Regions from separate parts of the Cytobacillus pseudoceanisediminis genome, predicted to be linked through region 2. Evidence: a T-box and tRNA genes for the amino acid it is inferred to sense, from the RefSeq annotation. Region 2 holds a T-box; the other regions hold tRNA genes.
What was found. A T-box is a leader RNA that pairs with one kind of tRNA and senses whether it is charged. The one in region 2 lies ahead of proS (proline--tRNA ligase), so its partner is inferred to be a tRNA-Pro.
Positions count from the first base shown of each region.

Region 1: it has a tRNA-Pro gene. The T-box ahead of proS (proline--tRNA ligase) is inferred to sense a tRNA for this amino acid. The anticodon was not compared.
Region 3: it has a tRNA-Pro gene. The T-box ahead of proS (proline--tRNA ligase) is inferred to sense a tRNA for this amino acid. The anticodon was not compared.
Region 4: it has a tRNA-Pro gene. The T-box ahead of proS (proline--tRNA ligase) is inferred to sense a tRNA for this amino acid. The anticodon was not compared.

Region 1 covers NZ_CP097349.1:4,979,659-4,987,197, forward strand. The annotation lists rRNA gene M5V91_RS26560 (16S ribosomal RNA) at 262-1,811, shown strand; rRNA gene M5V91_RS26565 (23S ribosomal RNA) at 2,112-5,045, shown strand; rRNA gene rrf (5S ribosomal RNA) at 5,174-5,290, shown strand; tRNA gene M5V91_RS26575 (tRNA-Val) at 5,300-5,375, shown strand; tRNA gene M5V91_RS26580 (tRNA-Thr) at 5,396-5,471, shown strand; tRNA gene M5V91_RS26585 (tRNA-Lys) at 5,479-5,554, shown strand; tRNA gene M5V91_RS26590 (tRNA-Leu) at 5,570-5,654, shown strand; tRNA gene M5V91_RS26595 (tRNA-Gly) at 5,663-5,737, shown strand; tRNA gene M5V91_RS26600 (tRNA-Leu) at 5,744-5,832, shown strand; tRNA gene M5V91_RS26605 (tRNA-Arg) at 5,848-5,924, shown strand; tRNA gene M5V91_RS26610 (tRNA-Pro) at 5,932-6,008, shown strand; tRNA gene M5V91_RS26615 (tRNA-Ala) at 6,018-6,093, shown strand; tRNA gene M5V91_RS26620 (tRNA-Met) at 6,108-6,184, shown strand; tRNA gene M5V91_RS26625 (tRNA-Ile) at 6,202-6,278, shown strand; tRNA gene M5V91_RS26630 (tRNA-Ser) at 6,292-6,384, shown strand; tRNA gene M5V91_RS26635 (tRNA-Met) at 6,403-6,476, shown strand; tRNA gene M5V91_RS26640 (tRNA-Asp) at 6,480-6,556, shown strand; tRNA gene M5V91_RS26645 (tRNA-Phe) at 6,582-6,657, shown strand; tRNA gene M5V91_RS26650 (tRNA-Gly) at 6,672-6,745, shown strand; tRNA gene M5V91_RS26655 (tRNA-Ile) at 6,750-6,826, shown strand; tRNA gene M5V91_RS26660 (tRNA-Asn) at 6,841-6,915, shown strand; tRNA gene M5V91_RS26665 (tRNA-Ser) at 6,921-7,011, shown strand; tRNA gene M5V91_RS26670 (tRNA-Glu) at 7,016-7,085, shown strand; gene M5V91_RS26675 (hypothetical protein) at 7,173-7,370, opposite strand.
Region 2 covers NZ_CP097349.1:3,508,505-3,516,043, forward strand. The annotation lists gene M5V91_RS18875 (restriction endonuclease) at 55-618, shown strand; gene M5V91_RS18880 (cysteine hydrolase family protein) at 749-1,306, opposite strand; gene proS (proline--tRNA ligase) at 1,602-3,041, opposite strand; T-box leader at 3,103-3,319, opposite strand; gene M5V91_RS18890 (DUF1284 domain-containing protein) at 3,524-3,940, shown strand; gene M5V91_RS18895 (DUF3291 domain-containing protein) at 4,084-4,551, shown strand; gene M5V91_RS18900 (TetR/AcrR family transcriptional regulator) at 4,594-5,148, opposite strand; gene M5V91_RS18905 (DHA2 family efflux MFS transporter permease subunit) at 5,321-6,781, shown strand; gene M5V91_RS18910 (2-thiouracil desulfurase family protein) at 6,869-7,351, opposite strand; gene M5V91_RS18915 (hypothetical protein) at 7,483-7,539, opposite strand, start outside.
Region 3 covers NZ_CP097349.1:3,662,365-3,669,903, forward strand. The annotation lists gene M5V91_RS19770 (hypothetical protein) at 1-31, opposite strand, end outside; gene M5V91_RS19775 (SCO family protein) at 28-666, opposite strand; partial or broken gene M5V91_RS19780 (cbb3-type cytochrome c oxidase subunit I) at 720-2,350, opposite strand; gene M5V91_RS19785 (cytochrome c oxidase subunit II) at 2,428-2,892, opposite strand; gene M5V91_RS19790 (cytochrome c oxidase subunit 2A) at 2,904-3,044, opposite strand; tRNA gene M5V91_RS19795 (tRNA-Ile) at 3,746-3,822, opposite strand; tRNA gene M5V91_RS19800 (tRNA-Gly) at 3,829-3,902, opposite strand; tRNA gene M5V91_RS19805 (tRNA-Cys) at 3,917-3,990, opposite strand; tRNA gene M5V91_RS19810 (tRNA-Gln) at 3,998-4,072, opposite strand; tRNA gene M5V91_RS19815 (tRNA-His) at 4,098-4,173, opposite strand; tRNA gene M5V91_RS19820 (tRNA-Trp) at 4,185-4,258, opposite strand; tRNA gene M5V91_RS19825 (tRNA-Tyr) at 4,266-4,348, opposite strand; tRNA gene M5V91_RS19830 (tRNA-Phe) at 4,371-4,446, opposite strand; tRNA gene M5V91_RS19835 (tRNA-Asp) at 4,472-4,548, opposite strand; tRNA gene M5V91_RS19840 (tRNA-Met) at 4,552-4,625, opposite strand; tRNA gene M5V91_RS19845 (tRNA-Ser) at 4,811-4,903, opposite strand; tRNA gene M5V91_RS19850 (tRNA-Met) at 4,927-5,003, opposite strand; tRNA gene M5V91_RS19855 (tRNA-Ala) at 5,022-5,097, opposite strand; tRNA gene M5V91_RS19860 (tRNA-Pro) at 5,119-5,195, opposite strand; tRNA gene M5V91_RS19865 (tRNA-Arg) at 5,201-5,277, opposite strand; tRNA gene M5V91_RS19870 (tRNA-Gly) at 5,285-5,359, opposite strand; tRNA gene M5V91_RS19875 (tRNA-Leu) at 5,366-5,450, opposite strand; tRNA gene M5V91_RS19880 (tRNA-Lys) at 5,466-5,541, opposite strand; tRNA gene M5V91_RS19885 (tRNA-Val) at 5,716-5,791, opposite strand; tRNA gene M5V91_RS19890 (tRNA-Glu) at 5,796-5,870, opposite strand; rRNA gene rrf (5S ribosomal RNA) at 5,894-6,010, opposite strand; rRNA gene M5V91_RS19900 (23S ribosomal RNA) at 6,214-7,539, opposite strand, start outside.
Region 4 covers NZ_CP097349.1:3,883,517-3,891,055, reverse strand. The annotation lists gene M5V91_RS20990 (Tex family protein) at 1-1,436, shown strand, start outside; gene cmpA (cortex morphogenetic protein CmpA) at 1,593-1,706, opposite strand; gene M5V91_RS20980 (SprT family protein) at 1,843-2,292, shown strand; tRNA gene M5V91_RS20975 (tRNA-Asn) at 2,468-2,542, shown strand; tRNA gene M5V91_RS20970 (tRNA-Ser) at 2,548-2,638, shown strand; tRNA gene M5V91_RS20965 (tRNA-Glu) at 2,654-2,725, shown strand; tRNA gene M5V91_RS20960 (tRNA-Asp) at 2,756-2,831, shown strand; tRNA gene M5V91_RS20955 (tRNA-Gln) at 2,840-2,914, shown strand; tRNA gene M5V91_RS20950 (tRNA-Lys) at 3,059-3,134, shown strand; tRNA gene M5V91_RS20945 (tRNA-Leu) at 3,150-3,234, shown strand; tRNA gene M5V91_RS20940 (tRNA-Leu) at 3,294-3,379, shown strand; tRNA gene M5V91_RS20935 (tRNA-Arg) at 3,439-3,515, shown strand; tRNA gene M5V91_RS20930 (tRNA-Pro) at 3,521-3,597, shown strand; tRNA gene M5V91_RS20925 (tRNA-Gly) at 3,621-3,694, shown strand; rRNA gene M5V91_RS20920 (16S ribosomal RNA) at 3,793-5,342, shown strand; gene M5V91_RS20915 (hypothetical protein) at 5,524-5,655, shown strand; rRNA gene M5V91_RS20910 (23S ribosomal RNA) at 5,650-7,539, shown strand, end outside.

The DNA of each region.
Region 1 (7,539 bases), 1.5 Mb from region 2:
TTAAAAATTATATTGCAAACATTTAATAAGTCGTGGTATATTAATTCTTGTCCTCAACAAGGCAAGTTAAACTGCGAAAAAACATTTTAAAAAGCTGTTGACTTGTTGATGGATAACATGTTATATTGATAAAGTCGCTTCCGGGCGATGAGGTAAAATATAGCAAAGAGAAATTGATCTTTGAAAACTGAACGAACAAAAACGTCAACGTTAATTCTTTAGTCTTTTTTGAAAAGACAACTTATGAGCTTAATCAACTCTTATATGGAGAGTTTGATCCTGGCTCAGGACGAACGCTGGCGGCGTGCCTAATACATGCAAGTCGAGCGGACAGATGGGAGCTTGCTTCCTGAAGTCAGCGGCGGACGGGTGAGTAACACGTGGGCAACCTGCCTGTAAGACTGGGATAACTCCGGGAAACCGGGGCTAATACCGGATAATTCTTTCCCTCACATGAGGGAAAGCTGAAAGATGGTTTCGGCTATCACTTACAGATGGGCCCGCGGCGCATTAGCTAGTTGGTGAGGTAACGGCTCACCAAGGCAACGATGCGTAGCCGACCTGAGAGGGTGATCGGCCACACTGGGACTGAGACACGGCCCAGACTCCTACGGGAGGCAGCAGTAGGGAATCTTCCGCAATGGACGAAAGTCTGACGGAGCAACGCCGCGTGAGTGATGAAGGTTTTCGGATCGTAAAACTCTGTTGTTAGGGAAGAACAAGTACCGGAGTAACTGCCGGTACCTTGACGGTACCTAACCAGAAAGCCACGGCTAACTACGTGCCAGCAGCCGCGGTAATACGTAGGTGGCAAGCGTTGTCCGGAATTATTGGGCGTAAAGCGCGCGCAGGCGGTTCCTTAAGTCTGATGTGAAAGCCCCCGGCTCAACCGGGGAGGGTCATTGGAAACTGGGGAACTTGAGTGCAGAAGAGAAGAGTGGAATTCCACGTGTAGCGGTGAAATGCGTAGAGATGTGGAGGAACACCAGTGGCGAAGGCGACTCTTTGGTCTGTAACTGACGCTGAGGCGCGAAAGCGTGGGGAGCAAACAGGATTAGATACCCTGGTAGTCCACGCCGTAAACGATGAGTGCTAAGTGTTAGAGGGTTTCCGCCCTTTAGTGCTGCAGCAAACGCATTAAGCACTCCGCCTGGGGAGTACGGCCGCAAGGCTGAAACTCAAAGGAATTGACGGGGGCCCGCACAAGCGGTGGAGCATGTGGTTTAATTCGAAGCAACGCGAAGAACCTTACCAGGTCTTGACATCTCCTGACAACCCTAGAGATAGGGCGTTCCCCTTCGGGGGACAGGATGACAGGTGGTGCATGGTTGTCGTCAGCTCGTGTCGTGAGATGTTGGGTTAAGTCCCGCAACGAGCGCAACCCTTGATCTTAGTTGCCAGCATTCAGTTGGGCACTCTAAGGTGACTGCCGGTGACAAACCGGAGGAAGGTGGGGATGACGTCAAATCATCATGCCCCTTATGACCTGGGCTACACACGTGCTACAATGGATGGTACAAAGGGCTGCGAGACCGCGAGGTTAAGCGAATCCCATAAAACCATTCTCAGTTCGGATTGCAGGCTGCAACTCGCCTGCATGAAGCCGGAATCGCTAGTAATCGCGGATCAGCATGCCGCGGTGAATACGTTCCCGGGCCTTGTACACACCGCCCGTCACACCACGAGAGTTTGTAACACCCGAAGTCGGTGGGGTAACCTTTTGGAGCCAGCCGCCTAAGGTGGGACAGATGATTGGGGTGAAGTCGTAACAAGGTAGCCGTATCGGAAGGTGCGGCTGGATCACCTCCTTTCTAAGGATATTTACATGAAACGTGACGTGTTTTGTTCGTTCAGTTTTGAGAGTTCAATCTCTCAATGAAAGATTCGTTCTTTGAAAACTAGATAATGATAATGAAGAAGCAATAACCGAGTAATCGCCATCTTAGTTTTTTCTCTTATTTTGAAAATAAGTAAGAGCACAAACCATGAGGACGATGAGCGGCAAGGAGATCAAGGAAGCGACCGAGTGAGCACCGGAGCGTACTTCAGTACGTGAGGAGCGGAGCGAGAGAGCTGACGCAGAGATCCGCAGTCGATCAGCGGCCGAAGTAGGTTAAGTTAGAAAGGGCGCACGGTGAATGCCTTGGCACTAGGAGCCGATGAAGGACGGTACTAACACCGATATGCTTCGGGGAGCTGTAAGTAAGCTTTGATCCGGAGATTTCCGAATGGGGAAACCCCTATCCGTAATGGGATAGGATCTTTACCTGAATACATAGGGTATAGAAGGCAGACCCGGGGAACTGAAACATCTAAGTACCCGGAGGAAGAGAAAGCAAACGCGATTCCCTGAGTAGCGGCGAGCGAAACGGGATTAGCCCAAACCAAGAGGCTTGCCTCTTGGGGTTGTAGGACACTCTACACGGAGTTACAAAGGAACGAGGTAAATGAACAGGTCTGGAAAGGCCGGCCAGAGAAGGTAAAAGCCCTGTAGTTGAAACTTCGTTCCCTCCAGAGTGGATCCTGAGTACGGCGGGACACGAGAAATCCCGTCGGAAGCAGGGAGGACCATCTCCCAAGGCTAAATACTCCCTAGTGACCGATAGTGAACCAGTACCGTGAGGGAAAGGTGAAAAGCACCCCGGAAGGGGAGTGAAAGAGATCCTGAAACCGTGTGCCTACAAGTAGTTAGAGCCCGTTAATGGGTGATAGCGTGCCTTTTGTAGAATGAACCGGCGAGTTACGATTACATGCGAGGTTAAGTTGATGAGACGGAGCCGCAGCGAAAGCGAGTCTGAATAGGGCGAATGAGTATGTGGTCGTAGACCCGAAACCAGGTGATCTACCCATGTCCAGGGTGAAGTCCAGGTAACACTGGATGGAGGCCCGAACCCACGCACGTTGAAAAGTGCGGGGATGAGGTGTGGGTAGCGGAGAAATTCCAATCGAACTTGGAGATAGCTGGTTCTCTCCGAAATAGCTTTAGGGCTAGCCTCATGTAGTAAGAGTCTTGGAGGTAGAGCACTGTTTGGACTAGGGGCCCCCATCGGGTTACCGAATTCAGACAAACTCCGAATGCCAAAGACTTATCCATGGGAGTCAGACTGCGAGTGATAAGATCCGTAGTCAAGAGGGAAACAGCCCAGACCACCAGCTAAGGTCCCAAAGTATACGTTAAGTGGAAAAGGATGTGGAGTTGCTTAGACAACCAGGATGTTGGCTTAGAAGCAGCCACCATTTAAAGAGTGCGTAATAGCTCACTGGTCGAGTGACTCCGCGCCGAAAATGTACCGGGGCTAAACGTATCACCGAAGCTGTGGATTGACATCTTACGATGTCAGTGGTAGGAGAGCGTTCTAAGGGCGTTGAAGCGGGATCGCAAGGACCCGTGGAGCGCTTAGAAGTGAGAATGCCGGTATGAGTAGCGAAAGATGGGTGAGAATCCCATCCACCGAATGCCTAAGGTTTCCTGAGGAAGGCTCGTCCGCTCAGGGTTAGTCGGGACCTAAGCCGAGGCTGAAAAGCGTAGGCGATGGACAACAGGTTGATATTCCTGTACCACCTCTTTACCGTTTGAGCAATGGGGGGACGCAGGAGGATAGGGTAAGCGCGCTGCTGGATTAGCGCGTCCAAGCAGTTAGGCCGGTAACGAGGCAAATCCCGTTACCACACAGGCTGAGCTGTGACGGCGAGGGAAATTTAGTACCGAAGTTCCTGATTCCACACTGCCAAGAAAAGCCTCTAGCGAGGGAAAAGGTGCCCGTACCGCAAACCGACACAGGTAGGCGAGGAGAGAATCCTAAGGTGAGCGAGAGAACTCTCGTTAAGGAACTCGGCAAAATGACCCCGTAACTTCGGGAGAAGGGGTGCTCATTAGGGTGAATAGCCCTGATGAGCCGCAGTGAATAGGCCCAGGCGACTGTTTAGCAAAAACACAGGTCTCTGCGAAGCCGCAAGGCGAAGTATAGGGGCTGACGCCTGCCCGGTGCTGGAAGGTTAAGAGGAGAGGTTAGCGCAAGCGAAGCTTTGAATCGAAGCCCCAGTAAACGGCGGCCGTAACTATAACGGTCCTAAGGTAGCGAAATTCCTTGTCGGGTAAGTTCCGACCCGCACGAAAGGCGTAACGATCTGGGCACTGTCTCAACGAGAGACTCGGTGAAATTATAGTACCTGTGAAGATGCAGGTTACCCGCGACAGGACGGAAAGACCCCGTGGAGCTTTACTGTAGCCTGATATTGAATTTTGGTACAGCTTGTACAGGATAGGTAGGAGCCTGAGAAGCCGGAGCGCCAGCTTCGGTGGAGGCGTCGGTGGGATACTACCCTGGCTGTATTGAAATTCTAACCCGCGCCCCTTATCGGGGCGGGAGACAGTGTCAGGTGGGCAGTTTGACTGGGGCGGTCGCCTCCTAAAAAGTAACGGAGGCGCCCAAAGGTTCCCTCAGAATGGTTGGAAATCATTCGCAGAGTGTAAAGGCACAAGGGAGCTTGACTGCGAGACCTACAAGTCGAGCAGGGACGAAAGTCGGGCTTAGTGATCCGGTGGTTCCGCATGGAAGGGCCATCGCTCAACGGATAAAAGCTACCCCGGGGATAACAGGCTTATCTCCCCCAAGAGTCCACATCGACGGGGAGGTTTGGCACCTCGATGTCGGCTCATCGCATCCTGGGGCTGTAGTCGGTCCCAAGGGTTGGGCTGTTCGCCCATTAAAGCGGTACGCGAGCTGGGTTCAGAACGTCGTGAGACAGTTCGGTCCCTATCCGTCGTGGGCGCAGGAAATTTGAGAGGAGCTGTCCTTAGTACGAGAGGACCGGGATGGACGCACCGCTGGTGTACCAGTTGTCTTGCCAAAGGCATCGCTGGGTAGCTATGTGCGGAAGGGATAAGTGCTGAAAGCATCTAAGCATGAAGCCCCCTCGAGATGAGATTTCCCATAGCGTCAAGCTAGTAAGATCCCTGAAAGATGATCAGGTTGATAGGTCAGAGGTGGAAGCGTGGCGACATGTGGAGCTGACTGATACTAATCGATCGAGGACTTAACCAAGTTATATGGTTATTACTCGGCAAATGCTTCTTCATACATTATCTAGTTTTGAGAGAATGAAAAATATGAAATTTTCTCTTGAAAAATCCTAAAAAGACGGTATAATAAAACTTGTCTTTGGAAAATAGTCTGGTGGCGATAGCGAGAAGGTCACACCCGTTCCCATACCGAACACGGAAGTTAAGCTTCTCAGCGCCGATGGTAGTTAGGGGCTGTCCCCTTGTGAGAGTAGGACGCTGCCGGGCGATAATAATGGAGGATTAGCTCAGCTGGGAGAGCATCTGCCTTACAAGCAGAGGGTCGGCGGTTCGATCCCGTCATCCTCCACCATTAATTTAAATGTACAAGCTGCCGGTGTAGCTCAATTGGTAGAGCAACTGACTTGTAATCAGTAGGTTGGGGGTTCAAGTCCTCTCGCCGGCACCATTTCAACGAGCCATTAGCTCAGTCGGTAGAGCATCTGACTTTTAATCAGAGGGTCGAAGGTTCGAGTCCTTCATGGCTCACCATTTTAATTTCATATTGCGGGTGTGGCGGAATTGGCAGACGCACCAGACTTAGGATCTGGCGCCGCAAGGCGTGGGGGTTCGACTCCCTTCACCCGCACCATTCTTTATGCGGAAGTAGTTCAGTGGTAGAACATCACCTTGCCAAGGTGGGGGTCGCGGGTTCGAATCCCGTCTTCCGCTCCATTTATTGCCGGGGTGGCGGAACTGGCAGACGCACAGGACTTAAAATCCTGCGGTAGGTGACTACCGTACCGGTTCGATTCCGGTCCTCGGCACCAGTAGAATTTAACATTGCGCCCGTAGCTCAATTGGATAGAGCGTTTGACTACGGATCAAAAGGTTAGGGGTTCGACTCCTCTCGGGCGCGCCATTATATACGGGGAGTAGCTCAGCTTGGTAGAGCACTTGGTTTGGGACCAAGGGGTCGCAGGTTCGAATCCTGTCTTCCCGACCATTTATTATTGGGGCCTTAGCTCAGCTGGGAGAGCGCCTGCTTTGCACGCAGGAGGTCAGCGGTTCGATCCCGCTAGGCTCCACCATATTTTAACACTTCGGCGGTGTAGCTCAGCTGGCTAGAGCGTACGGTTCATACCCGTGAGGTCGGGGGTTCGATCCCCTCCGCCGCTACCATTTAATTCATCGATGCTGGACCTTTAGCTCAGCTGGTTAGAGCAGACGGCTCATAACCGTCCGGTCGTAGGTTCGAGTCCTACAAGGTCCACCATTTTCATTTATACGGAGGAATACCCAAGTCCGGCTGAAGGGATCGGTCTTGAAAACCGACAGGCGGGTCAAACCGCGCAGGGGTTCGAATCCCCTTTCCTCCTCCATATATTTAATAATATTATCGCGGGGTGGAGCAGTCCGGTAGCTCGTCGGGCTCATAACCCGAAGGTCGCAGGTTCAAATCCTGCCCCCGCAATCTGGTCCGGTAGTTCAGTTGGTTAGAATGCCTGCCTGTCACGCAGGAGGTCGCGGGTTCGAGTCCCGTCCGGACCGCCATTTTTACAAAAAATAAATAATATGTGGCTCAGTAGCTCAGTCGGTAGAGCAAAGGACTGAAAATCCTTGTGTCGGCGGTTCGATTCCGTCCTGAGCCACCATTTTAGAACCTTATGCGGGTGTAGTTTAGTGGTAAAACCTCAGCCTTCCAAGCTGATGATGAGGGTTCGATTCCCTTCACCCGCTCCAAAATGGGCCTATAGCTCAGCTGGTTAGAGCGCACGCCTGATAAGCGTGAGGTCGATGGTTCGAGTCCATTTAGGCCCACCATTTTATATTATTGTTCCGCAGTAGCTCAGTGGTAGAGCATTCGGCTGTTAACCGAACGGTCGTAGGTTCGAATCCTACCTGCGGAGCCATATATGGGGAAGTACTCAAGTGGCTGAAGAGGCGCCCCTGCTAAGGGTGTAGGTCGGGTAACCGGCGCGAGGGTTCAAATCCCTCCTTCTCCGCCATATTGGCCCCTTGGTCAAGCGGTTAAGACACCGCCCTTTCACGGCGGTAACACGGGTTCGAATCCCGTAGGTCATACAAAAAAGCTGTCAACAATTTGTTGGCAGCTTTTTTGTTGTCTTTTCTGTTCCAGCCTGCCCTCGGTTAGTTGCTTCTCTGTTTTTTAATCAAACCTCTCTTCTGCCTTGCTTAATTTATTGCCTGGATTATTCAAATCGATTTCAGAAGATATTCCCGTATAGGGGCCTCTAAACATATCCCCGGTGGCCATAATCTTTCCATCCGGTGCTTCAAATATCGGAATTCTTATTTCATCTTTTGATGCCTCGTTTAATAAAAATTCCTCTTCTTTATTGCTCAAAATATTATTCTCCTTTCATTTTTTGCTTGCATACTTTGTTTTATTTTGTCTAAGTTTACCGGAGATTATGTCGAAGACTGTTAGATTGGGCAGAATGCTATCGGTTTTTAACGGGATTTGAATGTTGTTGTCATAAAATTAAAAAAACTTTTACAAGGATTTTTCTCAC
Region 2 (7,539 bases):
GATTTGTGATATAACAAGATTAGAAGACTTTTAGAATGAAGGATGTGTTACAGGTTGAATGAACGTCATCATCTAATACTTTGGTTTATGATCATCCTGGTGCCGATTATTGTCTTTATGAATACGAACAATTGGGAAAATGCATTTCTGACTTTTTTGGGAGAGGTGATTTTCTATCTCGTTTACGGATTGTTTTGGTTTCGCCGTGATCAGAAAAGTCAGGCGGATTCCGAAATCTGGCTGATCAGCAAACTTTCAGATGAGCAATTAGAGGATTTCTCCATCTCTCTATTATCCAAACTTGGTTATATAGTTACAAAACCGATTGATGAGAATCCGGATATAAGTTTTTTACTTGCCTCTCCATCGGGGTATCAAGTGATTGTTAAAGTCAAAAGCCATAAAAGAGAAGTCGGAATACGCCTAGTCCAAAAAACTTTAAGGCAAATGGATATTTTTGATGCTGCTGAATGCTGGGTCATCACAAATGAGCGTTTCACCCGTCAAGCAATTGAATTTGCCGAAGCAAACAATATGCGTTTATATGACAGGCAACAGTTTATAAAATGGATTCTAAAAGCGAAAAAAGGGGAAAAAATACGGGGGCAGCATTCTTGATGTTCAGGAAATTCCTGTATACCTCTACTTTCATGAATGCCTATCTTTCACAAATTAAATATCCCAATTTCACAGTAAGAAATTGGGAATCTATTGTTAATAAGGAATATCTCTATACTATAAATTCAATTCACCTATATGAATCATGTATCGGATGAAACAAGTCTTCCGCTGCATTTCTGACAACTGAAAAATGTTCCACATTGTAATGGCCGTGAAGAGTATCATTATGATGCTTGATAATTTGTTCTGCACTTAAAGCATCGCTGTCCGTTGTTGAATGTCCATCACCTACTAATGTTACATCCAATCCACTAATAGTTGCGGTTCTAACTGCACTGTCTATACAGTGCTGGGTTTTACACCCCATTATAACAACATGCTTGACCTTTTGAGATTTAAGGTGATCCAGCAGTCCTGTTCCATGGAAGGAATTCGTCGCAGCTTTATCAAAGAACTTCGTTTCCGCAGGCACATTAATTTCTTCGTGAACCTGAAATCCTTTGCCTTTCCCTTCAGCAACATCTAAATCCCTAACAAAGACAACTGGAATACTGGATTGCTTTGCCTTTTCGATCACTAAATTGATATTCCCAATAAGCCGCTCTTTATTAAAAACTTTACTTTCTTTTATATTCCCATCAATTAACTCCTGTTGGGCATCAATAATTAATAATGTTTGATTCAAATGATTTTCCCCTTTCAATACCTATAAAGTTATTTGAGATCTGTTCCCCATAGTATTTTCATGCCAATATATTGATTGTCATAATAACATTGTCCGAAAATGTTATCTAAATTTTTAGACATTTTTGATTTTAACATATTAATCAGTTCAATAAAATATGTTTAAGTTCCTTATTCGAATGCTTTACTGTGAAACCTGGACGTTCATTCAATCATCTTTAAGAAAAAAGTCCGCCTGAGTGAGGCGGACCTAAATAATTGACCCTGAAAGATCACGTAATATTTCACATTCAAGCTTAATAAGCTCGCGCAAACCAAACCGTATGCTTCGCTTCTTTACCACAATGGATGCATGTGTCCTTAGTTGCCGGCGGATTGAACGGAATGTTCCTTGTTGTGAATTTTGTTTTTTCTTTGACACTTTCTTCACAGGCGTCTTCTCCGCACCAGCCAGCCAATATCCAGCCAGGAATGGTTTCATTTAATTCGGATTCTGCTATGTGCTGTTCTAACTGGTCCATTGTATCAATATGTGTGTGTGAATTCTCCGAGCGGAACGCTTTTGCATTTTCGAATAGACGATTCTGCATGGTTTCAAGCTCTTTTTTAATGCTGTCAATAATGGCTTCAAGCGGTACCGCAACTTTGTCTCCAAGATCACGGGCCTTCATTAAACATTGATTTTGGTCTAAATCACGTGGACCGAGTTCTATGCGGACAGGTACACCTTTCAGTTCCCACTCATTAAATTTATAGCCTGGTGATTGATCAGAATCATCTAGGCGGACGCGGATTCCTTCTGCCTTTAATGCTGCAAAGATTTCATCTAACTTCTCCATAATGGCCGGGTTCTTTTTCCATGGCCCGACTGGAATCAGTACAACTTGAGTCGGTGCTATTTTTGGAGGCAGCACAAGGCCTTGCTCATCTCCATGAACCATGATGACGGAGCCAATTAACCTTGTAGACGTACCCCAGGATGTTGTATGGACAAAGGTGTGTTTATTTTCTTTATTCAAATATTTGATATCGAAAGCTTCGGCAAATTTTGTACCTAAGTAATGGGAGGTACCTGCCTGCACCGCTTTTCCATCTTTCATCATCGCTTCAATGGAAAAAGTATCAACCGCACCGGCAAAGCGTTCTGATGGTGTTTTTTGGCCATCATAAACTGGAATCGCAAGTAATCCTTCTACAACCTCTTTATAAATGGAAAGCATTTGCATTGTTTCCTTACGCGCATCTTCTTCATCCACATGAGCCGTATGGCCTTCCTGCCATAAAAATTCAGAAGTGCGGATAAATGGAAGAGTCTTCTTCTCCCACCGGAATACATTTGCCCATTGATTTATTAATACAGGCAGATCCCGATAACTCTTAATCCAATCTGAATACAAATGTCCAATCATTGTTTCAGAAGTTGGGCGCAGTGCCAGACGTTCCTCCAGTTTCTCACCTGCCGCTTCTGTTATCCATGGAAGCTCTGGCGAGAATCCTTCAATATGATCCTTTTCCTTCTGAAAGAAGGATTCTGGAATTAACATGGGGAAATATGCATTGCGATGACCGGTTTCTTTAAAACGCTTATCCATCTCTTCCTGAATATGTTCCCATATTTCATAGCCATCCGGCTTAAAGGCAATACAGCCGCGAACTGGGGTGTAATCAAATAAATCGGCTTTTTGAATCGTATCAAGATACCATTTTGAAAAGTTGTTTGGCTTTTGTTGAGACATCTTCTTTTCCTCCTTGGAAAATGAAATTTGTTTAAAAAATAAAAAAGCATAAAGAGTCCTTCAAAAGGACGTCTTTACGCTAATAGACGTGGTACCACCTTAGTTCGACTTTAATATAAAATCTAAAGTCCTCTAAACGTTTGTAACGAAACGACCCGGTTAGCTTTACTAACAATCTCCGTGGCAGGGTTCAATAAGGAGGGGTGATATAGCTTTCAGCCCAGGCTATATTTTCTGTTTCACAATCCTTATTTACTTGATCACATCATTGATTTCATATATATAAGTTAATATATCAACTTGTCACAGGCAATTCAATATTTACAGTAGTTTATTTTCCATTTTAAACAGCCTGCCCCAAAAGACTTTAAAAAAGACCCTCAGCTGATCAATTTTAAATGTTATGATAAACAAGTATGTTAACTATACATTTTTTAAGTTAACATTCAAACGTAAACGAACCATTTCAATTGGGGGATTTTATGTATAAGCTGCGAGGCCATCATCTTTTTTGCCTTCTGGGATATCGGGGAATGGGCTACTCTCAGGAATACGTGGAAAATATGACACGTTTGCACCAAGCCTTGAGAGACAACCCCAGGACATGGATACAGCTTGTAAAAGGGCCAGATCAACTGTGTAAAAAGTATCCCAACTCAGGTGAATACCACTGTGAACACAACGATATTTATGAAAGAGATGCCGTTATTTTAGAAAAACTTGGACTTAAGATCGGGCAAATCCTGTATTGGAAGGACATTGAGTCGAACATTCAAAAATATGCCCTTCCCTCAGATATTCAAACTGTTTGCGAAACGTGTTCCTGGCGTTCATACGGCGTTTGTGAAGAAGGTATTCAAGATATTCTTGAAGGGAAGGGCTTAAGGGAAGTAAAGTGACCCTCCCCTGTTAAATACCCATTCTTAAACTTGCTTGAGAACTGTTTTAAATCTGCAACAACCATTAAATTATTATCCTGTTTATACAGGAATTAATCGAGTCCTTTCAGAATATATGTAAAAAAGGTAATGGAGGGATTAACATGGCATTTGTGGCTATTTTGACGGTTGGACGGCTGAAGCACTCAGAAGAACATCCTGCCTCCCGGGAGTTTTTTGAAGCGGGAATTGAAGTCATGCGAGAGGCTGCTAAAACAGGGCACCTCATAAAAGAATTCTCACCAACTAGAGCTAAGTTCCCTGAAGAAACGATTAAAGGAGAGGGTACCCCCATTCTCACCTTAACAGTATGGACAAACCTTCAATCTTTATATCAGTTTACCTATTCTGGCCTGCATAGGCAGGCATTGCAGGACAGGAATAAGTGGTTTGGGCCTCTTCCAGAGAGACAGCCAAATTATGTGGTGTGGTGGACGGATATGTTATCGGATGTATCCTGGAAGGAAGCTTTCAATAGATATGATTTTTATATCCAGCATGGACCTGATTCTTTTGCATTTGACTTTAGACATGCATTTGATCAATTTGGGAAACCGATCCTGCTTAAATAGCTGGGGTTAATTCTCCTGCACAGCGTTTTTCCTATCAGCACTTTACTGCGGCCTCACCTTATACATTAAATGAATTTCATTAGCCATATAATCGGAACTAAAATGAAGTCCCTTCTTTAGCCACCACATGATGATGCCTACCAATGAGGCTGTTTTAATATCTATAGAAACATATTCGCCGGGCAATTCCTTCTGTGTATTCTTTCTTCTTATTTCTACTAACTGTTTTAATAATACGAATAGTTTTTCCTCGAATTGATTCATCTTGAATAAGATCAGCAAATACTTTCTGTGGATATATAAATAATCAAGCAATTGGGTCAGCTGCTGCTTTTCTGATAGATCTTCCGATTGTATCAATGCTGCAATTTTATCAGATAGCCCGCTTAAAATTTCTCCGGTAATTTGCGTTAGAAAATCTTGAATATCCTGATAGTGCAAGTAAAATGTTGTCCGGTTTAATCCTGCTTCGGCCGCAACTTTCTGAACGGTCAGTTTTGAAATATCGGATTCCTCTGATAGCAGGGAAAAAGCTGCTGTTTTGAACATTTCCTTTGAACGGATTGTACGGGGATCTTCCTTTTTCGGCGCAGACATTCTAACCCTCCTTTATAGATTTTCATGGACTTTCTCAACAGCCCCTATTCATGCTGTCGATTAGTGAACACACACAAGAAAACTGTTCATGGTCAAGAATAGATGGTTTTGTTACTATGAATTTTATCGACAACATGTTGAGAATACAAGTTCAGAACGAAGGAGTTTATGAATGAGCAATGAAATAACAGAAAGCAATAAAAAAATATTATTAATCGTTCTGATTGCCGGCTGTTTCTTATCCACCTTGAATCAGACTTTATTAAATGTGGCATTGAGCAGTTTCATGGAGGAATTCAACGTAAAAGCAGCAACGGTCCAATGGTTATCAACCGGATTTATGCTTGTAAATGGGGTATTAGTCCCCATCACAGCATTTCTGATGCAGCGGTTTACAACAAGGCAGCTGTTCATTAGTTCAATGTTCTTTTTACTCATCGGATCTGTCATTAGCGCCTGTGCACTGAACTTTGGCATGCTGCTGGCAGGGAGGATGATTCAGGCAATCGGCGCCGGAATTATCATGCCCCTGATGATGACCGTCATTCTATATTTATACCCCGCCGAGCATCGCGGAAGTGTAATGGGGAAAATTGGCTTTGCAGTAATCTTTGCACCGGCCATTGCTCCTACCCTATCCGGTTTTATTATTGAATTTGTTTCATGGAGATGGCTGTTTATTGGGTTAATTCCCTTTTTAATCATCGTCATCGTTCTGGCTTTCAAATATTTGATGAATGTATCGGAAACATCAAAAGCGAGATTGGATCTCCCAAGTGTTATTTTGTCCACGATTGGCTTTGGATGCATTTTATTCGGATTTAGTGCCGCGGGAAGCAAAGGATGGCAAAATCCTATAGTCCTTACAACGATCATTGCAGGAATATTCTTTACAGCTCTATTCTGCTTGCGGCAGATGAAATCAAAGGAGCCTTTACTGAATTTATCTGTATTTAAGTACAAAATCTTCACTCTCACATCGCTTATCAATGTCCTAATTACGATGATTATGTATGCGGATTTAATCCTTCTGCCTATTTACCTGCAGGACGGGCGCGAGTTCACGGCTTTCGAAGCAGGATTGCTTTTATTGCCCGGAGCTATCATCAACGCGTTCTTATCTCCAGTTACTGGAAGAATGTATGATAAATACGGTGCAAAACCACTCTTTATTACAGGATTAGTATTTGTAAATATTTCCATGTGGGGAGTAATCGATTTGAACGAATCGACTACTTATATGTATTTAATGGTCCGCACCATTATTTTGAGAATAGGACTAAGCTTTATTACTATGCCTTTAAATACAGCAGGATTGAATGCTCTGCCAAGAGAGCTGGGATCTCACGGTTCAGCCGTTAACAACACCATTCGCCAATTGTCAGGTGCGATTGGAACTTCAGTTGTCATCACTTTATATACGATCCAGGCAACATCATATGCTTCGGAGTTGTCCAAAGAAAACATGACAGCAGGCAAACTGGAGAGCTTAGCTTCGATCTTTGGTTCAAGTTCTGCCTATGTCTTTATGTTAGTCCTATCCCTTGCAACACTGATTTTAGTTTTCTTTGTGCCTAAAAAATCGCCAAAAAACACCCATGATAAAGGATTGGCTCAACAAAGCCAGAGTTAATAACACGAGCATACCTAAGATTTCTTGGGTATGCTTTGCTATTTCTCGATTATAAAAAATGGGTGCTTAAGCGCAGTCTCTTGATTTTTAGTCTGTATAATTGGACCCTTCTTCCAAAAGTAAATCTGCCAGCCCCTCTTCTGATACTACGTTAATGCCATTCCTTTTAAGCAAGGCCGACGTGACTCCATCTCCAGGAATTTTGTTGCCCTTAAACTCGCCGTTATAAATCATTGAACTTCCACAGGAGGGACTATATTCTTTTAGCACGACTGCAGTAACTTGCAGCTCTTGGGCCTTTTTTAACGTGATATAGGCTCCTTCTATGTACAAATCGGTAACATCTCTGCCTGATTTTTCAATTACCTTAGCTTTGCCATCAAGAACATCTGCTCCGTCACCGTCTATTATCTCAGCAGGTTCTCTTGGTGTTGAAAAACCTCCAAGCAACTCAGGACAAACAGTAATTGCCTTCTTCTGCTCCAGCATTTGACGGATTTTTTGATTTAAGCAATGAGTGCCGTTATATCTTACTTCCAACCCTGCTAAACAAGAACTGACTAATATCATTAGTGACACCTCAATCTAATAGTTATTCTTCCACTAAGCGAAAATAAAAAAGAGTCCTTAATTGTCTAACCGGACTTTACTGCAATTATTGTTAGTAACTATACACATCGAATTGCCATAAAGGCAGGGAATTACCGGTTCTTCCTAAACAAATCTATTAAATAGTAAAGCTGTGAAATTATAAATGA
Region 3 (7,539 bases), 150 kb from region 2:
GGAGTAATCCGTAAACTGATGACTTCATCATTCTTTCCCTCCGCTCTCGAGAATCTCCGTCACCCTTTCAGCCGCTGCTTCTATTAAGGTGTAATCCATGACTTCAACTAAGTGTCCTTTTGGATTCACCAGATAAAAGGCAGAGTTATGGGCAAAATTTCCGTATTCATCAGGAATGACTATGACACCAAATCGATCAAGCAAAGATTTAAGCTCCTGCTGTTTCGGTATCCTCGCCATTCTCCACGTTTCCCCGTCACTGCCAAAAGCCTTGCGGTAAGTATCCAATGTTTCCGGAGTATCCCGCTTTGGATCAAAACTAATGCTCAGGAATTGAATATCATGGCCAATATACTCTTCTGGAATCCGTTTATATACTTCAGACATATTAACCTCCAGTTCAGGACAAACAGTACCGCATGAAGTATATAAAAAGGTAATAAACACATACTTCCCTTCAAATTCTGTGAAAGAATAGGTCCTCCCGTTATTATCTTCAAGTGTTACATCCGGGAACTGAGGCTTTTCATCCATTAACTGATTAACCCTGGCTTTTTCAGCAGTGAAAGCCTGAAAGCCATCTGTGCCAATGTAAAAAAGGAGCACGCCAAACACCAGTACAGCCAAGCTGGAAAAAGCCGTTTTATTTTTGGAAACATGATTCATCACTTCCTTTTAAAAGAAAGAGACAGCCCTGCATCCGAGCTATCTCTCTTTCCTTACCAGGTTTTATAAGGAGGTGAACCTGGAGGAGCATTGACAATAAAATCGACCAATGGAATGACATAAGCCATGCCGACAAGGACAATCATACACACAATCCATAATCCCCAGCGCTCTGTCCATCTAGGTGTTGGCGCTTCATCCTCTTCCACTTCCGCAACAGGGAATTCTGTGTTTCCTTTTGGCGCAAAGAACATGAGGTAGAATACAGCATATACCTGCATAAGTACACCGATCATCAGAAGGGTACCACCGATAGCCAGGAAGAACAGATAAGGGTCCCAGCTTAAAGCAGTTGCATTGTCAAAGTATGTTGAATAGGAAGTTCTTCTTGGAGAACCCAGCAGACCCACCCAGTGCATCGCACCGGACATGATGATCATACCGAGCGTCCATATGATCGTTTGTATAACCCCAAGTTTATTAATCTGCGGTGTCAGCATTCTTTTTGATACATAAGGAATAAGCCAGTAGCTGATACCGAAGAACGTCATGACCACAGACATGCCAAGTGTTAAGTGGAAATGACCGACAATCCACATTGTGTTATGAACTACCTGGTTCAATTGGTTTGTGCTTTGTACTATTCCGCCGGCTCCGGCAGGAATAAAAGCAGCCATCGCGATAAATGGCGCGAGGAATCGAACATCTCCCCAAGGAAGTTTCTTATACCAGCCGACAAGACCTCTTCCGCCTTTTTTCTCGCTGTACGCTCAAATACTGCAAACATAGCATAAGCAGTCATTAATGAAGGGAAGCCAATTGCCAAACTCATAAACACGTGCATGTATTTCACAGGTTCAGAAATACCAGGATCAATAATCTGATGATGGAAGCCGCCGGTAATATTCATAATTACAAGTGCAATAACCACAATTCTTGTTAAAAGGTCATTCCACCTACGGCCGCCAATAATCTTCGGCACTATGACATACCAGGCAGAGACCGCTGTTAAATACCAGATGTTTACCAGCGTATGGCCGAACGCCCAGAACAGCGTGCGTGCAACCATGACATTTATTGTCTCCACCCATCCAAAAGCCCAAGGGATAATGGTAAAAACTTCGATGGCTACAGGTATGCTTCCAAAGAATAAGAGAACAAATACACCGGTTGCAAAGAAAGAAAGAATAGGGATATGCTGGCCGGGATTCCTCTTTCGCCAGCTAGCCACATTAATAAAGGCACCAAAGGCGCACATCCATACACCCAATACAATGAAGACTAAACCGATATAGAAAATGGGTGAAGCAGCCATTGGCGGATAGAAGGTATACATAACAGATGCTTCATTCATTAAAATCGGAATCACAGCTAGGACAAATCCGAAAATCTTCATCCAGAAGCCGATCCAAGCCATCTTTCTTACCTTAGGAAGCAGGCCTCCCAGAGTATGAGATAATCCAGCATAAAAGTAACCAATTGTGAAGAAAGCCGACAGTACGACTACCAGCAGCAGACCGTGAGCTGTAAGAACCTGATAATAGTTCAGCCATGCCGGCAATTCCAGCATTCCAGCCCGATTCAGCCCTTGCAATAGTCCAAGTATTCCGCCAAGCAGGATGGCTAAGAAAGCAACAGATAAATATGATTTCGTTATTTTTGCATCCTCCAGGCTAATTCCCATAACTTTATTTGCTTTATCCTTAAATGCTTGTGTTTTTCCTGTTTGCTTAATAACTGTTTCCACTGTTTATCCCCCCTTTATTTCACCGTAATGGTGGTGCTCATCATCTGATGACCCGCGCCGCAGTACTCATTGCAAAGAACCAAATATTCACCTGGCTTATCAAATTTCTGTGTGATCTTTTGTACATAGCCAGGCACAACCATTGCATTTAGGTTCGTGTCAGCGACTTGAAAGCCATGCACAACATCTTTAGATGTCATGATAAAATGAACTGTCGATCCTGCAGGCACTTCAATTTCATTTGGGGTAAAGCTGAATACCTGAAGAATCATAACTACTTCATACTCATTCTCGCCTATCTTCTTAATCCCAGGATTATCGAACGGCGCTGTTTCATCCACTTTTTGAGGATCAATTCGCTCTCCATAGCTTGGCGGCCCCATCTCCAGGGCGAATGTCTGATAGCCCGTAATCAGCATGAATCCAATAATCATTCCAAAGCTTAATATCAGCCATACCTTCTCCGACCGATGCATCATTTTATATCCCCCTATAATCTGGCCATGTACAGGCCATACACAATTAAATAAGTAACAAAGATCCCAAGCCCCACAACTGTAACTGAAAAGAACGTACCCCTTAGAGAGTTATGTTCCTTTGAACTGCTCTGGACCACTTTTCGCGTTTCCACCTTCCATCAGCTCCTTAGCTTTGTTACCTACATCATAGTTGAGAAGGGTTTTCATAAAAGTGAAATGAATCACACTTTTTTCATATATCTTCGCAGGCAAAAATGCTGAAATACTAACAAGAACACAGTAATATCAAGGCTTTCTTCCAATGAATTCTGTACTGGCAAGCATAACGATTCACAAATAATTCACAAAAAGTTAATTCACCTGATTTGTAATGAATCTCAAGCTTTAAAAGATTAATGTAAAGAACATAAGGATTTGAAATTTTAAGTTAGAATTTTGATGAAGTATGTAAACTATCGTCTTAAACTAATCGGCAGGTTAATAAAATTTAAGGAAAACTGGGGGCTATTTTGGATGTTTTGTAATTTTGGCTTTTTCATTAACAGCTGGAGCGTTCTTGAAATATTTTCAGATGATAAAGTTAAGGAACTGAATAATAGAGGAAAAGAGTTGGAAGATAAAACAGAATGAAAATCAGGCGCCCGATACTAAACTAACGAGAGATTGAATTTCGTAGAGAAAAGGTGAAAAATCACGGTATGGATAAACTCCATATGTATTAGTATAATTACCAAATACCTCTAGGGATGGGATTTTAACACAGAAATATAAATCGGTCCAATAACCGTTTTATATTTCTCCAATACAAAAAAACTAACTCCTATTGGAATTAGTTTGAAAATGGTATGTATAATGGTGGGCCTAAATGGACTCGAACCATCGACCTCACGCTTATCAGGCGTGCGCTCTAACCAGCTGAGCTATAGGCCCATATGTTGGAGCGGGTGAAGGGAATCGAACCCTCATCATCAGCTTGGAAGGCTGAGGTTTTACCACTAAACTACACCCGCATATGATTATGGTTTGGAGGCAACACCCGGATTTGAACCGGGGATGGAGGTTTTGCAGACCTCTGCCTTACCACTTGGCTATGCTGCCTTAAAAATGGCTGGGCTAGCAGGATTCGAACCTGCGAGTGACGGAGTCAAAGTCCGGTGCCTTACCGCTTGGCTATAGCCCAATAATATTGCTGTCAAAAAGAATAATGGGGCGATTGATGGGAATCGAACCCACGAGTGTCGGAGCCACAATCCGATGCGTTAACCACTTCGCCACAACCGCCACTATCCTACTGGCAGGGGTAGCAGGAATCGAACCCACATCAAAGGTTTTGGAGACCTTCGTTTTACCATTAAACTATACCCCTATATAAATGGTGGAGGGGGCAGATTCGAACTGCCGAACCCGAAGGAGCGGATTTACAGTCCGCCGCGTTTAGCCACTTCGCTACCCCTCCACGTCTGATAAGACTTAGGAAATGGTGGCTCAGGACGGAATCGAACCGCCGACACAAGGATTTTCAGTCCTTTGCTCTACCGACTGAGCTACTGAGCCACATATTATTTATTTTTTGTAAAAATGGCGGTCCGGACGGGACTCGAACCCGCGACCTCCTGCGTGACAGGCAGGCATTCTAACCAACTGAACTACCGGACCAGATTGCGGGGGCAGGATTTGAACCTGCGACCTTCGGGTTATGAGCCCGACGAGCTACCGGACTGCTCCACCCCGCGATAGTATTATTAATGTGATTATTCTATGCTCACATCTAGCATTTCATCTCGCAGCTTATTCAATGAAGTACCGCCCCGATTTCAGAAAGATTATCCAAGCAGCAACTCAATCGGTGCGCTGAAGTAATTCCTTCGAAGATTATTCGGTCGTGCTCCACCCCGCGATAGTATTATTATATAAAATATGGAGGAGGAAAGGGGATTCGAACCCCTGCGCGGTTTGACCCGCCTGTCGGTTTTCAAGACCGATCCCTTCAGCCGGACTTGGGTATTCCTCCGATATGATACAAAATAAGCATATTGGTAGCGGCGGAGGGGATCGAACCCCCGACCTCACGGGTATGAACCGTACGCTCTAGCCAGCTGAGCTACACCGCCAATGTGACTAAATATTTATGGTGGAGCCTAGCGGGATCGAACCGCTGACCTCCTGCGTGCAAAGCAGGCGCTCTCCCAGCTGAGCTAAGGCCCCATGTAATAAAAGAAGTGTCCCTGGTCGGGAAGACAGGATTCGAACCTGCGACCCCTTGGTCCCAAACCAAGTGCTCTACCAAGCTGAGCTACTCCCCGTAATATGGCGCGCCCGAGAGGAGTCGAACCCCTAACCTTTTGATCCGTAGTCAAACGCTCTATCCAATTGAGCTACGGGCGCAAAATAATGGAGCGGAAGACGGGATTCGAACCCGCGACCCCCACCTTGGCAAGGTGATGTTCTACCACTGAACTACTTCCGCTTAAAATGGTGCGGGTGAAGGGAGTCGAACCCCCACGCCTTGCGGCGCCAGATCCTAAGTCTGGTGCGTCTGCCAATTCCGCCACACCCGCAATATGAAATTAAAATGGTGAGCCATGAAGGACTCGAACCTTCGACCCTCTGATTAAAAGTCAGATGCTCTACCGACTGAGCTAATGGCTCATACTTTTATGAGACTTCCTAAATTCTGATAAGTACAGTCAGATGTTCCAAAGCTAAACCGCTTTGTCACAGATTGCTATTCGGGTGAAGAGTCTCACTGATGCTGCAATCTGCTCTACCGACTGAGCTAATGGCTCATACCTTAAGAGTAGCAAATAGCTTTTTCAAAAGTTATGGTGGAGGATGACGGGATCGAACCGCCGACCCTCTGCTTGTAAGGCAGATGCTCTCCCAGCTGAGCTAATCCTCCAAAATGGTGACCCCTACGGGATTCGAACCCGTGTTACCGCCGTGAAAGGGCGGTGTCTTAACCGCTTGACCAAGGGGCCATATATAATTACCCAATTAGGGTGCCCGGCAGCGTCCTACTCTCACAAGGGGACAGCCCCTAACTACCATCGGCGCTGAGAAGCTTAACTTCCGTGTTCGGTATGGGAACGGGTGTGACCTTCTCGCTATCGCCACCGGACTATTTGGTTGAAGAAACTTCGTTCCCTCAAAACTAGATAATGCATGAAGAAGCATTTGCCGAGTATTCACCAATGACTTGTCTAGCTTCGGCTCCTAACTTCTCGGCCGTTTCGATCCGTCCCTCCAAATCCCAAAACCAGGATTTGAATGGCCGGCTCTCCAACGTCTCTCGAAGTTGAACAGTCGCCTCCGCTTTTCGTTTTGGTTAAGTCCTCGATCGATTAGTATCAGTCAGCTCCACATGTCGCCACGCTTCCACCTCTGACCTATCAACCTGATCATCTTTCAGGGATCTTACTAGCTTGACGCTATGGGAAATCTCATCTCGAGGGGGCTTCATGCTTAGATGCTTTCAGCACTTATCCCTTCCGCACATAGCTACCCAGCGATGCCTTTGGCAAGACAACTGGTACACCAGCGGTGCGTCCATCCCGGTCCTCTCGTACTAAGGACAGCTCCTCTCAAATTTCCTGCGCCCACGACGGATAGGGACCGAACTGTCTCACGACGTTCTGAACCCAGCTCGCGTACCGCTTTAATGGGCGAACAGCCCAACCCTTGGGACCGACTACAGCCCCAGGATGCGATGAGCCGACATCGAGGTGCCAAACCTCCCCGTCGATGTGGACTCTTGGGGGAGATAAGCCTGTTATCCCCGGGGTAGCTTTTATCCGTTGAGCGATGGCCCTTCCATGCGGAACCACCGGATCACTAAGCCCGACTTTCGTCCCTGCTCGACTTGTAGGTCTCGCAGTCAAGCTCCCTTGTGCCTTTACACTCTGCGAATGATTTCCAACCATTCTGAGGGAACCTTTGGGCGCCTCCGTTACTTTTTAGGAGGCGACCGCCCCAGTCAAACTGCCCACCTGACACTGTCTCCCGCCCCGATAAGGGGCGCGGGTTAGAATTTCAATACAGCCAGGGTAGTATCCCACCGACGCCTCCACCGAAGCTGGCGCTCCGGCTTCTCAGGCTCCTACCTATCCTGTACAAGCTGTACCAAAATTCAATATCAGGCTACAGTAAAGCTCCACGGGGTCTTTCCGTCCTGTCGCGGGTAACCTGCATCTTCACAGGTACTATAATTTCACCGAGTCTCTCGTTGAGACAGTGCCCAGATCGTTACGCCTTTCGTGCGGGTCGGAACTTACCCGACAAGGAATTTCGCTACCTTAGGACCGTTATAGTTACGGCCGCCGTTTACTGGGGCTTCGATTCAAAGCTTCGCTTGCGCTAACCTCTCCTCTTAACCTTCCAGCACCGGGCAGGCGTCAGCCCCTATACTTCGCCTTGCGGCTTCGCAGAGACCTGTGTTTTTGCTAAACAGTCGCCTGGGCCTATTCACTGCGGCTCATCAGGGCTATTCACCCTAATGAGCACCCCTTCTCCCGAAGTTACGGGGTCATTTTGCCGAGTTCCTTAACGAGAGTTCTCTCGCTCACCTTAGGATTCTCTCCTCGCCTACCTGTGTCGGTTTGCGGTACGGGCACCTTTTCCCTCGCTAGAGGCTTTTCTTGGCAGTGTGGA
Region 4 (7,539 bases), 380 kb from region 2:
ATACCGAATTTATCTTAAAGTACTTGTATAAAAAGTGGGTGAAGGATGAACGCTCCCCTGCAGGGGCAATTGTAAAGGAAGCTATTGAGGATGGATACAAGCGTCTGATTATGCCTTCGATTGAACGTGAAATCCGCAATGAACTAACTGAAAAAGCAGAAGAACAGGCGATCATGATTTTTTCTGAAAATCTCAGAAAACTGCTGCTTCAGCCCCCATTAAAAGGCAAGATAGTACTGGGTGTAGACCCTGCCTACAGAACTGGCTGCAAGCTTGCAGTTGTAGATGAAACTGGAAAAGTACTTGATATCGGTGTCATATATCCGCATCCTCCTGTTTCCAAAACGAAACAAGCACGAGAGAAAGTAGTTCATATTCTAAACACCTACAAAGTAGAAATGGTTGCCATCGGCAATGGAACCGCCTCAAGGGAAACCGAGCAGTTCATCGCTGACATTTTAAAGGACATGAAAGAGGAGATATTCTACCTAATTGTCAATGAAGCAGGGGCGAGCGTATATTCTGCCTCAGACCTTGCCAGAGAAGAGTTTCCTGATTTTCAGGTGGAAGAAAGGAGTGCTGTATCCATCGCCCGCCGCCTCCAGGATCCTCTTGCAGAATTGGTTAAGATTGATCCCAAGTCCGTGGGGGTTGGCCAATATCAGCATGACGTATCTCAGAAAAAGCTGTCAGAATCACTCTCTTTTGTTGTAGAGACAGCGGTAAACCAAGTGGGTGTCAATGTAAATACAGCTTCATCTTCGCTGCTGCAGCATGTAGCTGGCCTTTCAAAAACAGTTGCTGTGAATATAATCAAGAAACGAGAAGAAGAAGGGAAATTTACAGACCGCAAGCAGTTGAAAAAGATTCCGCGCCTTGGCGCCAAAACCTATGAACAGGCAATAGGCTTCCTGCGGATTATCGATGGGAAAGAACCTCTGGACCGGACTGGTATACACCCTGAAACGTATGCAGTAGTAAATAAATTGCTTGCTAATCTCGGCTTTAAATCCAGTGACCTTGGAACACAATCATTAAGGGAAGCACTAAAAGGCATAAATATCAGCCAGACAGCCCGGGAGCTTGAAATTGGTGAACTTACACTGAGAGATATTATTGATGCCTTAATGAGACCTGAAAGGGATCCGCGTGATGAGCTGCCAAAGCCACTCCTAAAGAAAGAAGTCCTGAAACTTGAGGATCTGCAGGAAGGGATGGAGCTTCAAGGGACAGTGAGAAATGTTGTCGACTTTGGTGCATTCGTTGATATCGGAGTCAAACAGGATGGCCTTGTTCATATATCCAAACTTAGCCGCCAATTTGTCAAACATCCGCTGGATGTCGTGTCCGTTGGGGATGTAGTAACAGTCTGGGTTGACTCTGTTGATAAGCACAAGGGAAGAGTCGCCTTAACTATGCTTGACCAAACTAATTAACATTCCTTTGTTTTGCTGGCTTAAATGGCTTGTTCTTCGAGTCATAAGCCAAATCACGCCGGAAATCAATATTTCTAGCGTGATTTGGCCTATGCTTGTGAGGTTTTCAAAGGGCTGTAGCTGCTTTTAGCTGGTATATCTCAGGCTCGCCATATTTTATGAGCAGTGTTTCTTTCTATAGAAAAACCAGCACTGATTCAGCAGCTTGATCTGATACCGGTCCTTTTCATAAAAAGCACGCTGGATTTGGTTTTGAAACCATACAGGCATCTGATTTACCTCCCGTGTATTGGAATCTGATAATCGCTCCCTAGGGCAGCAAAGCGAGTTCAGAGCTATAATAGGTATATATAATGTATGCTATAATAGGTTGTCATGTTTACGATAAGAGAGGAAAAACATTGTTATGAATGACCAGGAGCTTCAGACACTTGTTGAAAAGATATCCTTAGAAAGCTTCGGCAAGCCCTTTCGCCATCAGGCTTATTTTAATTCACGCCTCAGGTCGACTGGCGGAAGATATATGCTGAGTTCACATCATGTTGAAATAAACAAAAAGTATTATGAGCAGCTTGGGGTCGGAGAATTAGAAGGAATTATTAAGCACGAGCTTTGTCATTATCATTTGCATTTAGAAGGAAAAGGATATAAACATCGTGATCAGGATTTCAGAATGCTAATGAAAAAAGTGGGAGCACCTCGATTTTGTTCGGCCTTGCCTGATCATCCAAAAACAAATAGATCTGCTAAGATTCTTGTTTATATGTGTAAGGAATGCGGTCAAACTTATCAAAGAAAAAGAATGGTTGATACGAGGAAATATGTTTGCGGTAAATGCAAGGGGAAATTAGTTTAAAAAAGAATTGACATTAGATTAAGTACACTTTATATTTAATAATTGTCGCAGGACAAAACAGGATAAACGGCTAATAAATTCTTCTAAAAACAAGCTTGACTTTTATAGCCTCCGTCCTTATAATATGAAGAGTCGATAAGATGTTAACTGTTTTATCGATAAAGTTCATTATTATTCCGCAGTAGCTCAGTGGTAGAGCATTCGGCTGTTAACCGAACGGTCGCAGGTTCGAATCCTGCCTGCGGAGCCATATTTGGGGAAGTACTCAAGTGGCTGAAGAGGCGCCCCTGCTAAGGGTGTAGGTCGCGTAAGCGGCGCGAGGGTTCAAATCCCTCCTTCTCCGCCAGAAAATTCTCACAATGGCCCGTTGGTCAAGCGGTTAAGACACCGCCCTTTCACGGCGGTAACACGGGTTCGAATCCCGTACGGGTCACTTTTTTGTTTCCGACGGTTTTATGTGGATGGTCCCGTGGTGTAGCGGTTAACATGCCTGCCTGTCACGCAGGAGATCGCGGGTTCGATTCCCGTCGGGACCGCCATTTGTTATTGGGCTATAGCCAAGCGGTAAGGCACCGGACTTTGACTCCGTCACTCGCAGGTTCGAATCCTGCTAGCCCAGCCATTTTTGATGAGCCATTAGCTCAGTCGGTAGAGCAGATTGCAGCATCAGTGAATTTCTTCATCCGAATAGCAATCCGTGACAAAGCGTTTAGCTTTGGAACATCTGACTGCACACAACAGGCTTTAGGAAGTCTCATAAAAGTATGAGCCATTAGCTCAGTCGGTAGAGCATCTGACTTTTAATCAGAGGGTCGAAGGTTCGAGTCCTTCATGGCTCACCATTTTAATTTCATATTGCGGGTGTGGCGGAATTGGCAGACGCACCAGACTTAGGATCTGGCGCCGCAAGGCGTGGGGGTTCGACTCCCTTCACCCGCACCATTAATTACCATTGAGATAAGTGCTACGTTTTGGTATGATGTTACTTGTCGCTTCATTAAGCGGTCGTGGCGGAATGGCAGACGCGCTAGGTTGAGGGCCTAGTGGGGGCAACCCCGTGGAGGTTCAAGTCCTCTCGGCCGCACCAAAAAAGTTGTTGACTTTTGAAATCTAGGTTGATATAATATAAGAGTTGCTTTAAAAGATGCGCCCGTAGCTCAATTGGATAGAGCGTTTGACTACGGATCAAAAGGTTAGGGGTTCGACTCCTCTCGGGCGCGCCATATTACGGGGAGTAGCTCAGCTTGGTAGAGCACTTGGTTTGGGACCAAGGGGTCGCAGGTTCGAATCCTGTCTTCCCGACCATTCGGGAAACAATAATTTTATATGCGGGTGTAGTTTAGTGGTAAAACCTCAGCCTTCCAAGCTGATGATGAGGGTTCGATTCCCTTCACCCGCTCCAAACTTTCTGATTGATCTTTGAAAACTGAACGAACAAAAACGTCAACGTTAATTCTTTAGTCTTTTTTGAAAAGACAACTTATGAGCTTAATCAACTCTTATATGGAGAGTTTGATCCTGGCTCAGGACGAACGCTGGCGGCGTGCCTAATACATGCAAGTCGAGCGGACAGATGGGAGCTTGCTCCCTGAAGTCAGCGGCGGACGGGTGAGTAACACGTGGGCAACCTGCCTGTAAGACTGGGATAACTCCGGGAAACCGGGGCTAATACCGGATAATTCTTTCCCTCACATGAGGGAAAGCTGAAAGATGGTTTCGGCTATCACTTACAGATGGGCCCGCGGCGCATTAGCTAGTTGGTGAGGTAACGGCTCACCAAGGCAACGATGCGTAGCCGACCTGAGAGGGTGATCGGCCACACTGGGACTGAGACACGGCCCAGACTCCTACGGGAGGCAGCAGTAGGGAATCTTCCGCAATGGACGAAAGTCTGACGGAGCAACGCCGCGTGAGTGATGAAGGTTTTCGGATCGTAAAACTCTGTTGTTAGGGAAGAACAAGTACCGGAGTAACTGCCGGTACCTTGACGGTACCTAACCAGAAAGCCACGGCTAACTACGTGCCAGCAGCCGCGGTAATACGTAGGTGGCAAGCGTTGTCCGGAATTATTGGGCGTAAAGCGCGCGCAGGCGGTTCCTTAAGTCTGATGTGAAAGCCCCCGGCTCAACCGGGGAGGGTCATTGGAAACTGGGGAACTTGAGTGCAGAAGAGAAGAGTGGAATTCCACGTGTAGCGGTGAAATGCGTAGAGATGTGGAGGAACACCAGTGGCGAAGGCGACTCTTTGGTCTGTAACTGACGCTGAGGCGCGAAAGCGTGGGGAGCAAACAGGATTAGATACCCTGGTAGTCCACGCCGTAAACGATGAGTGCTAAGTGTTAGAGGGTTTCCGCCCTTTAGTGCTGCAGCAAACGCATTAAGCACTCCGCCTGGGGAGTACGGCCGCAAGGCTGAAACTCAAAGGAATTGACGGGGGCCCGCACAAGCGGTGGAGCATGTGGTTTAATTCGAAGCAACGCGAAGAACCTTACCAGGTCTTGACATCTCCTGACAACCCTAGAGATAGGGCGTTCCCCTTCGGGGGACAGGATGACAGGTGGTGCATGGTTGTCGTCAGCTCGTGTCGTGAGATGTTGGGTTAAGTCCCGCAACGAGCGCAACCCTTGATCTTAGTTGCCAGCATTCAGTTGGGCACTCTAAGGTGACTGCCGGTGACAAACCGGAGGAAGGTGGGGATGACGTCAAATCATCATGCCCCTTATGACCTGGGCTACACACGTGCTACAATGGATGGTACAAAGGGCTGCGAGACCGCGAGGTTAAGCGAATCCCATAAAACCATTCTCAGTTCGGATTGCAGGCTGCAACTCGCCTGCATGAAGCCGGAATCGCTAGTAATCGCGGATCAGCATGCCGCGGTGAATACGTTCCCGGGCCTTGTACACACCGCCCGTCACACCACGAGAGTTTGTAACACCCGAAGTCGGTGGGGTAACCTTTTGGAGCCAGCCGCCTAAGGTGGGACAGATGATTGGGGTGAAGTCGTAACAAGGTAGCCGTATCGGAAGGTGCGGCTGGATCACCTCCTTTCTAAGGATATTTACATGAAACGCGACGTGTTTTGTTCGTTCAGTTTTGAGAGTTCAATCTCTCAATGAAAGATTCGTTCTTTGAAAACTAGATAACGTTAATGAAGAAGCAATAACCGAGTAATCGCCATCTTAGTTTTTTTCTCTTATTTTTGTTTTAAAACGAAGTAAGAGCACAAACCATGAGGGCAATGAGAAGCAAGAAGATCAAGGAAGCGACCGAACGAGCACCGGAGCGTACGAGAGTACGTGAGGAGCACAGTGACGGAGCTGACGCAGAGATTCGCCGCTTATCATTGGCCGAAGTAGGTTAAGTTAGAAAGGGCGCACGGTGAATGCCTTGGCACTAGGAGCCGATGAAGGACGGTACTAACACCGATATGCTTCGGGGAGCTGTAAGTAAGCTTTGATCCGGAGATTTCCGAATGGGGAAACCCCTATCCGTAATGGGATAGGATCTTTACCTGAATACATAGGGTATAGAAGGCAGACCCGGGGAACTGAAACATCTAAGTACCCGGAGGAAGAGAAAGCAAATGCGATTCCCTGAGTAGCGGCGAGCGAAACGGGATTAGCCCAAACCAAGAGGCTTGCCTCTTGGGGTTGTAGGACACTCTACACGGAGTTACAAAGGAACGAGGTAAATGAACAGGTCTGGAAAGGCCGGCCAGAGAAGGTAAAAGCCCTGTAGTTGAAACTTCGTTCCCTCCAGAGTGGATCCTGAGTACGGCGGGACACGAGAAATCCCGTCGGAAGCAGGGAGGACCATCTCCCAAGGCTAAATACTCCCTAGTGACCGATAGTGAACCAGTACCGTGAGGGAAAGGTGAAAAGCACCCCGGAAGGGGAGTGAAAGAGATCCTGAAACCGTGTGCCTACAAGTAGTTAGAGCCCGTTAATGGGTGATAGCGTGCCTTTTGTAGAATGAACCGGCGAGTTACGATTACATGCGAGGTTAAGTTGATGAGACGGAGCCGCAGCGAAAGCGAGTCTGAATAGGGCGAATGAGTATGTGGTCGTAGACCCGAAACCAGGTGATCTACCCATGTCCAGGGTGAAGTCCAGGTAACACTGGATGGAGGCCCGAACCCACGCACGTTGAAAAGTGCGGGGATGAGGTGTGGGTAGCGGAGAAATTCCAATCGAACTTGGAGATAGCTGGTTCTCTCCGAAATAGCTTTAGGGCTAGCCTCATGTAGTAAGAGTCTTGGAGGTAGAGCACTGTTTGGACTAGGGGCCCCCATCGGGTTACCGAATTCAGACAAACTCCGAATGCCAAAGACTTATCCATGGGAGTCAGACTGCGAGTGATAAGATCCGTAGTCAAGAGGGAAACAGCCCAGACCACCAGCTAAGGTCCCAAAGTATACGTTAAGTGGAAAAGGATGTGGAGTTGCTTAGACAACCAGGATGTTGGCTTAGAAGCAGCCACCATTTAAAGAGTGCGTAATAGCTCACTGGTCGAGTGACTCCGCGCCGAAAATGTACCGGGGCTAAACGTATCACCGAAGCTGTGGATTGACATCTTCCGATGTCAGTGGTAGGAGAGCGTTCTAAGGGCGTTGAAGCCAGACCGCAAGGACTGGTGGAGCGCTTAGAAGTGAGAATGCCGGTATGAGTAGCGAAAGATGGGTGAGAATCCCATCCACCGAATGCCTAAGGTTTCCTGAGGAAGGCTCGTCCGCTCAGGGTTAGTCGGGACCTAAGCCGAGGCTGAAAAGCGTAGGCGATGGACAACAGGTTGATATTCCTGTACCACCTCTTTACCGTTTGAGCAATGGGGGGACGCAGGAGGATAGGGTAAGCGCGCTGCTGGATTAGCGCGTCCAAGCAGTTAGGCCGGTAACGAGGCAAATCCCGTTACCACACAGGCTGAGCTGTGACGGCGAGGGAAATTTAGTACCGAAGTTCCTGATTCCACACTGCCAAGAAAAGCCTCTAGCGAGGGAAAAGGTGCCCGTACCGCAAACCGACACAGGTAGGCGAGGAGAGAATCCTAAGGTGAGCGAGAGAACTCTCGTTAAGGAACTCGGCAAAATGACCCCGTAACTTCGGGAGAAGGGGTGCTCATTAGGGTGAATAGCCCTGATGAGCCGCAGTGAATAGGCCCAGGCGACTGTTTAGCAAAAACACAGGTCTCTGCGAAGCCGCAAGGCGAAGTATAGGGGCTGACGCCTGCCCGGTGCTGGAAGGTTAAG